DNA from 2 places in the Enterococcus sp. AMC1252 genome. Region 1 is predicted to be linked to the other one. Evidence: predicted binding sites of a transcription regulator. Region 1 holds the regulator's gene; the other holds the start of a gene.
The links. The regulator NrdR, encoded in region 1, represses ribonucleotide reductase genes. The targets are predictions, from matches to a motif close to ACACNATATATNGTGT.
Positions count from the first base shown of each region.

Region 2: a site for NrdR is predicted at 1,946-1,961, ahead of pnuC (nicotinamide riboside transporter PnuC). Genes of this name have one in related genera too.

Region 1 covers NZ_CM177097.1:1,666,528-1,670,503, reverse strand. Annotated here, with positions in the region: gene AC4BB5_RS07885 (replication initiation and membrane attachment family protein) at 1-1,390, opposite strand, end outside; gene nrdR (transcriptional regulator NrdR) at 1,403-1,888, opposite strand; gene coaE (dephospho-CoA kinase) at 2,265-2,858, opposite strand; gene mutM (DNA-formamidopyrimidine glycosylase) at 2,862-3,698, opposite strand; gene polA (DNA polymerase I) at 3,795-3,976, opposite strand, start outside.
Region 2 covers NZ_CM177097.1:1,100,127-1,104,102, reverse strand. Annotated here, with positions in the region: gene rlmD (23S rRNA (uracil(1939)-C(5))-methyltransferase RlmD) at 1-363, opposite strand, end outside; gene AC4BB5_RS05080 (deoxynucleoside kinase) at 472-1,113, opposite strand; gene pnuC (nicotinamide riboside transporter PnuC) at 1,129-1,818, opposite strand; gene AC4BB5_RS05070 (diacylglycerol kinase) at 2,088-3,146, opposite strand; gene gatB (Asp-tRNA(Asn)/Glu-tRNA(Gln) amidotransferase subunit GatB) at 3,163-3,976, opposite strand, start outside.

The DNA of each region.
Region 1 (3,976 bases):
TATTTAAAAAATCTTGAATTTCTTTATCAAGACGCGCTTGTTCCTCTTTGGATAATTTCTGCTCCTCTACAGGATTCTCTACCCAATCTGGTAAAGTCTCTTGACGAATCGGTCGATTATTTTGGCCATAGCGCTGTCTTGTTTGCTTTTGTTCTTTGCCTTTTTTAGCGATTTCACGTACATGCTCGATTGCCTTTTCAGGTGAGAAGATACCACTTTGCGCCCATTCATTAGCAATCCGATTTACATAATCAGCTTTTAGTGTTGGTTGTTTTTGAATATTGTAAACGTAATTGATCAAAACGTTGATTACGCTATTAGGCAAGCCAGATTTACTCACTAAATATTTGACCAATGAACGTTCTTGAGGCGTTGTATACCCCCCACGTTCATTTTTTAATGCCTCCAAATAATTGAGAGGGAAGTTTTTTTCGCTATCCATGATCATCTGGATATCTTGGGTTGAAAGACCATTCATTTTTAGTGAGTTATAGCGATAGGTTTGTTGATCCTCAGCAGATAAATCAACGGACTCATTCTTTTGAAACTCACTAATTCTTTGTTTTTTATCTGGATCATAGGTTCGATAGACCGCTCTTTCAAAGTCTTTGACATCAATCTTGCTTGTATAATAATCAAATGACTTGGAACAAAAATCGATCATATCCAATTCAGTGATCCCAAATAATTTATGAAAAACAAAAACTTCCTCTTTGAATCCATTGCTATTATCAGGCAATTTAATTCCAAGTTTTTCGATTCCTTGAACAAAATACGCCCAATCAAAACTTTCATCAACTGCACTGACGGTTTGTGCTGGTCGCGGATCGATAAAAGATTGCTCCATTCTGCTTAACTGCTCACTTTCAGAAATAATTTGCTCCTCTTTGAAAGTATACACATCTTTAAACCCAACTGAAATTTCTTCATAACCTGTTAAATTTACGAATGTTGGTTTAAATCGATCAAATAATTTATCTAATTTTCTTTGTCCTACACTGTTTAAAAGTGTCAATGACAAGACTTCATCTTTAAAAAAGCGTTCAGCCGTTTCAGGATGATTCAAGCGATATAAGAAATGCACACCTAACTCAGCATCGTTTTTAAAAAAAGTCGATAATAATCCGATTCCTTCTAACTTCTTTCTTGCTACTTCGATTTGTTTTATACTCATATCCATCATCGTAATCAAATCAGCATGAAAAAGTGATTCGCTAATGCTTGTTCCTTCTACTTCTGATAAAAGTGTCACATACAAACTGAAAGCCTCAGCCCCAATAATCGGCTGATACAAAAGGGTCAGTATCATTTGCTCTTGATTGGATAAGGGGTAGGGAATTGCTGCTTGAAAAATACTTTTAGGATGGACTTCTTTCCAATTGTCTTTCAAGGAAAGACCTCCTTATTCATTCGTTGTATCTGAATTTGAAGATTTTGCTTTATCTACGATACCTTGCAATTCTTTTAAAAATACACTCATATCTTTAAATTGACGATATACACTGGCAAATCGAATATAAGCAATTTCATCTAAATTGACCAAATCTTCCATGACATATTCGCCGACTAAAGTAGTTGAGACTTCATTTTCCCCCAAACTACGCACGCGATTCTCAACATTATCTACGATTTGTTCCATTTGTTCCATGGCAACTGGGCGCTTTTCAGCTGATCGAATCAAGCCACGCAAAATTTTCTCTCTATTAAATTCTTCCCGATCACCATTCTTCTTGATAACGAGCAATGGAGCTGCTTCGATCCGTTCAAATGTTGTGAATCGGTAATTACAATTTTCACATTCTCTGCGGCGACGAATCGCACGACCATCATCCGCTTGACGGCTATCAATTACACGGGAATTATTATGATGACATCTTGGACAACGCATAGTATTCACCTCATTCTACCTTATATTATCTATTTTTAAAGTTTAGTTTTAGTTTGTTATCTATATTATAACATGAAATGCTTGAGAAACCAGACATTTACAATCACTTCTTAAGCATTTTTTTCTGATTAAAGAAAACAGATTTAATAACAAGTTCCTAATTTCAATAAAATCAAGTAGGTCCGTTAACCAACCAATTATTTAGACTTAATCCGTCGCTTACTAGTTATCTAAAAAAACAATTTCCGCTTGAAAATTAGAATTTATTGAATCCACCACTAATAATTAGTTTATTGTGTTATATGTATCGGTAAAGAAGACATAGAAATAAAATTTTCTACGTCTTCGTTGTCAGTTATTTAAATATGTTATATAATCAAGAAATATTTTCTGATACCCATTTCTTCACTATTTTTTCCGTCGCCAACTTAGTACCTTGATTATCAAAAATAATATCAGCTTTTTGTTTTTTTATTTCAATTGATAACTGACTATTTATTCGCTGTTCTGCTTCCTTATCAGTTAAATGATCTCGTTTTTTTAAACGAGCCAACTGAATTCTTTCTGGAACATACACCACCGCAACTATATCTACAAATTTCTCATAACCGCCTTCATATAGTAATGGGATATCAACTACTACTAATGCGGAGTTATTCTTTTTCTGATTAATCTGAGATAAAATCTCTTCTCTCAAAAAAATAGAAAGTACTTCATTTAATCTTTTTCTTTGAGATTTATCAGAAAAAATAATCTCACCTAATTTTTTGCGATCTAATGATCCATCTGGATTAAGTATCTCTGGACCAAAACTTGCAACGACTTCTGCCAAAGCTGGCATCCCCACTTCAACAATTTCTCGAGCAATTACATCTGCATCTACTATTGGAAAACCCAAGCTTTTAAAAACATTCACAACTGTACTTTTCCCTGTTGCGATACCTCCTGTCAGGCCTAGTACTACCCCCATCAATCAATTCCTCACTTTCAATGTTTGACACTTAGGGCAAAAATGGGTCCCTCGCTGAGCAACTTTAATTTTCTTGATTGGTGTTGCACATCTTGGACAAGGTTTTTCTGTCTGACCATAGACATTTAGCGAAACTTGAAATGTACCTGCCTCACCAAGAGCATTCAAATAACTGCGAATTGTCGTCCCACCTGCTTCAACTGCCCGTCCAAGAACATCTATAATTGCGTGATATAACCGTTCGACTTCCTTTGGTTTTAAAGTATCTGCCGGCTGCTCTGGATGAATCTTCGCTTCCCATAGCGCTTCATCTACATAGATATTACCTAAACCTGTCACTAAACGCTGATCTAATAATAACGGTTTAACTGCTTTATGGTGTCTTTTTAACCCTGTCCGAAATTCTGATAATTTAAAATGGGTAGGAATCGGTTCTGGGCCTAGCGCTAAAATTCCTTTATATTTTTCTCCTTGGTCTTTCGCCACTAAAACCATCCGCCCAAACTTACGAACATCGAGATATCGTAATTCCGTTCCGTCTGTAAATGTGAAAATTACGTGCGTATGTTTCGTTCGTTCATCTTCTGGATTATGCGTTTCATATTTCCCTTCCATTCGTAAATGGGAAATCATATCATAATTTGTTAATTTGAAAATCAAAAATTTCCCTCTGCGTTTCATTTTCTCAATCTTCTGACCGATCAACCGGTGCGCAAAAATTTCAGGGTCAGGTGATTCTATAATCCTCGGCCACAAAATAGTGACGGCTTCGATCGTCTTTCCAACAACAAGTTTTTCCAATCCTTTTCGGACCGTTTCAACTTCTGGCAATTCCGGCATATTTTATCTCTCCTTAGAAGAAAAAGACCGAAACGAACGAAGCAATGCTTGAAACACTTTTTCGTTTAGTCAGTCTTTTCCAGTTAGTTTAATTGGTTATTTTGCTTCGTACCACGTTTTACCCCAACTGCTATCTGTTAACAAAGGTACATGTAAATCCACTGCATTTTCCATCACGTCTTTAACTAAAGCATTTAGTTTTTCTAATTCATTTTCAGGCACTTCAAAAACAAGTTCATCATGCACTTGTAGTAGCATCGTTGCCTGCATATCTTCTT
Region 2 (3,976 bases), 570 kb from region 1:
TGTGTCTAATACTGGAACATCTGGTAATTTTGCTACACGTTGCATTACGTTTTTTACTTGATCCGTTTTAAACGTTAATTGAGCGCCATACGCTAAATGCTGTAATGGACTGATCCCAACCTTAGTAAAGTTCGCATCTTTGACTGGTACACGGTTTTCACTTGATTTTAGAATCGTTACAACTTTTCCATAACCAAAACTTTTACCGACTTTCAGTACTTTGATTTCGATTTTTTCACCTGGTAAAGCATTCTCTATAAAAAGCGGGTAACCATCAACTTTGGCAACACCCATTCCTTCATGTGTCAGATCAATAATATCAACTTCGATTGTTTCATTTTTGTTCACGGGAAAATTATTCATAAGTCGCTCCTTCTTTTATGCGCTTCACTCATTCTAATGAAAAACTGCTAGAAAAGCAATAGAGAGTTTGTTTCTAAAGCGAAAAGAATTAAAAATTAAGCCTTCTAATTAATTGATTTCTGCTAGTTTATTTTCAATGAGCTTGATCACTTGTTTTTTTGCTTCTTCACTTTCAATAAAATCGTATTTATCTCCATCGATTTGAATTTTAGGGCTCTCGTTGTATTCTTCAAACCATTTTTCATAACGACGATTCAATTCTTTATAATAATCATATAAAGCTGGATCTTGTTCCACTTGCTCATAAGGACGACCACGTCTTTGAATACGTTCTAACATTTTAGAAAATGATATTTTAATGTGCACTAGTAAATCTGGGCGTTTCTTATTTGCTGCATAAGGTAGCTCTTCTAGCATATTTTCTAATAAAGAATCGTACACTTTGACTTCCGTATCATTCGCTCTTCCTAAGTCTGCATTTAAATGAAATAATAAAGAATCTTCATAGATTGAGCGGTCTAATACATTATTTTCATGCGAAAGTGCTTGTTTAATACTATCGAACCGTTTATTTAAGAAATAAATTTGTAGTAAAAATGCATATTTTTTAGGATCCGCATAAAATAAAGGCAAAACTTCATTGTCATCAACCGATTCATAAAAAGCATCTGATCCTAAATGTTCTGAAATAATTTCTGTTAAACTTGATTTCCCTGCTCCAATTGTACCTGCTAAAACGATCACTGCCATCGAACTCCCTACCTATTAATGATTATTTTTTTTCATTTTTAACCAATGAATCATGCCATAAATGGAATTGATTGTATACATGCAATACATGATGAATAACGCATAATCGCCACCAGCATGCGTTCCTGCTCTAAACCATAATACTATAGAAAATATATTCCCTAATAACCAAAAAACAAACTGCGACTGATATCTCTTGATCATCAATAACATTGCGGTTGCTGATACGCTAAAGGTTATCGCATCTAGCAATTGTTGAGCATCATTGATGAATCCTAAAATAAAGTAAGCAACAACACCGATTGCCAGCCAAACGAATCCCGCATACAGCCACTGAATCCCTTTCAAAGTTTTTACATCTGTCACATTCCCAGAGCCATCTGTGCTGACTTTTAGCCATGCATACAAGCCTGTGATATCCATTATAATATAGAAGGTTTGCAGTAAAACTTCTGCATATACGCGCGTTTTAAAGCCAAAATAGCCTATGATCAATGCACTTATAAATCCGAATAGATAATTGCTAGCCTTCCCTCGGGCAATTAAGTTGACGCAGATAATACCTGATAAGCCACCTACTAATGTAATCCAGCTAGACGGATTATAAACAAAAGCTGCTAATTGTACAAAAATCATCGCGAATAAAAAAAGATAGCTTTTTCTTTGCCAACCTTTAAAATCATTTATTATAAAATTTGAACCCATCTCAAACAAACCTTTCACTTACTATATTTACCATTTTCTGCAGTGATGACGACTTATTTAATTTACCCTTGTTCCACTCATAAGTCAATGAGAACACTTCTCATTTATCGATTATGAGACATTTTTTATACAACATATTGTGTTTTTTAATTTTAAAAAATCTATATATTGTATTCAGGATAATTTTTCATGCTTCAGTTAGATTTAATAGAATAAAAAAGTATCTAAGGTAAATTTGCCTTAGATACTTTTTTATTAGTTTTAAACGATTAACCAATTTTCCCATTATTATCAATATCTTCCTCAGTCAAACGTTCAACTTCTTTAACAAATTCTTTACTTGTCTCAAGATACTCATCTTCATCATCCGATTCACCATCATAATCATCTAAAACAGACCCCATGATCGCATTTGACGGAATCGCATCTGCATTAGCAAACATTTCAATATGCTGGTGCAGATTCGTAAATTCCATCGGTGCATCACCGCCGTACTCACCATCTAAGTTGATCATCATACGGCTATTTGGTTCTAGCGTTTCAGCATATAAATGACTGGTTTTTGTATAGATCAACCGATTGTCTTCGATATGTTTACCACCATTGAGCATTAAAGCTGCTAGATGTAAAATCTCAAAAACATTGGCTGTTTTTACGATAATCAATGAGAATTTTCCGTCATCGAGTTTTGCATCAGGTGCAATCTTTTCAAAGCCGCCAACAGAATTAGTCAGTCCTAAGAAAAACATCGAAGCATTCCCTTCATAGACTCCTTCATCATATTCCATCCGCATTTTTATAGGTTTCACCCGAGGCAGCATTTCTGCTCCTTTTGCTAAATAAGCAAGATAACCAAAAATACTTTTAAGTTCTGAGGGGACTTCATAGGTCAATTCTGTCAAATGACCACCTGCGGCGATATTAATAAAGTAACTATCTTTGGCTTTACCAATGTCCATTTTGACTGTTTGATTTTTTTTGATGACCTCTGCTGCTTTAACAATATTATCTCTAGGAATTTTTAAGGCTCTTGCATAGTCATTGGTTGTTCCAGCAGGAATGATCGCCATAGACGGTCGTTTTTCTAAAGGAGCAATGCCATTCACAACTTCATTGATCGTTCCATCACCGCCAGCTGCAACAATTAGATCAAAGCCCAATTCTGCAACTCGTCGTGCCTCATTTTTTGCGGAATTTTCTTCTGGAGTTGTAGCGAAAGCACTGGCTTCATATCCACATTCTTCTACTATAGAAAGAATATCAGCTAGATTTTTCTTGACTAACTCTTTACCTGAAGTTGGATTATAAATCACTCTTGCTTTTTTCATAATCATCTGCTGCTTTCTAGCGTTTTGCCAATTCTTCTTGTAATAATTTATTCACAACACCTGGGTTGGCTTGACCTTTCGTTGCTTTCATGATTTGACCAACTAAAAATCCTACTGCGCGGTCTTTTCCATTTTTGAAATCATCGACAGATTGCTGGTTATTATCTAATACTTCATTAATGATTGGTAGTAGTTGTGATGGATCTGATAATTGAACTAAGCCTTTAGCTTCAACCACTTCTTTCGCATCTCCACCGTTTTCAATCAATTCTTTAAAGACTTTTTTGGCAATTTTAGAACTGATTGTACCATCTTCGATCAATGTAATCATACCTGCTAAATTTGCAGGCGTTAATTTTGTATCCGGTAATTCGATTTTTTCACTATTTAGGTATGCTGAAACCTCACCCATCAACCAGTTAGATACTTGTTTAGCATCTACACCTTCATTTAGCGCTGCTTCAAAGAAGTCAGACATTTCTTTTGTCAGTGTTAGAACCATTGCATCATATTCTGGTAAGCCTAGTTCTTTGATATAACGAGCACGACGTGAAGCTGGCATTTCTGGTAAGCTGTGACGAATACGTTCGATCCATTCATCATCGATCGCAAAACGAGGAACATCAGGCTCTGGGAAGTAACGGTAGTCACTTGAACCTTCTTTAACACGCATCAATAGTGTTTTATTCGTTGTTTCATCAAAACGACGCGTCTCTTGTTGGATTTCTCCACCTGACAATAACACTTTCGCTTGACGTTTTTCTTCAAACGCAAGACCTTTTTTAACAAAGCTCATTGAGTTTAAGTTTTTAAGTTCTGCTTTTGTTCCA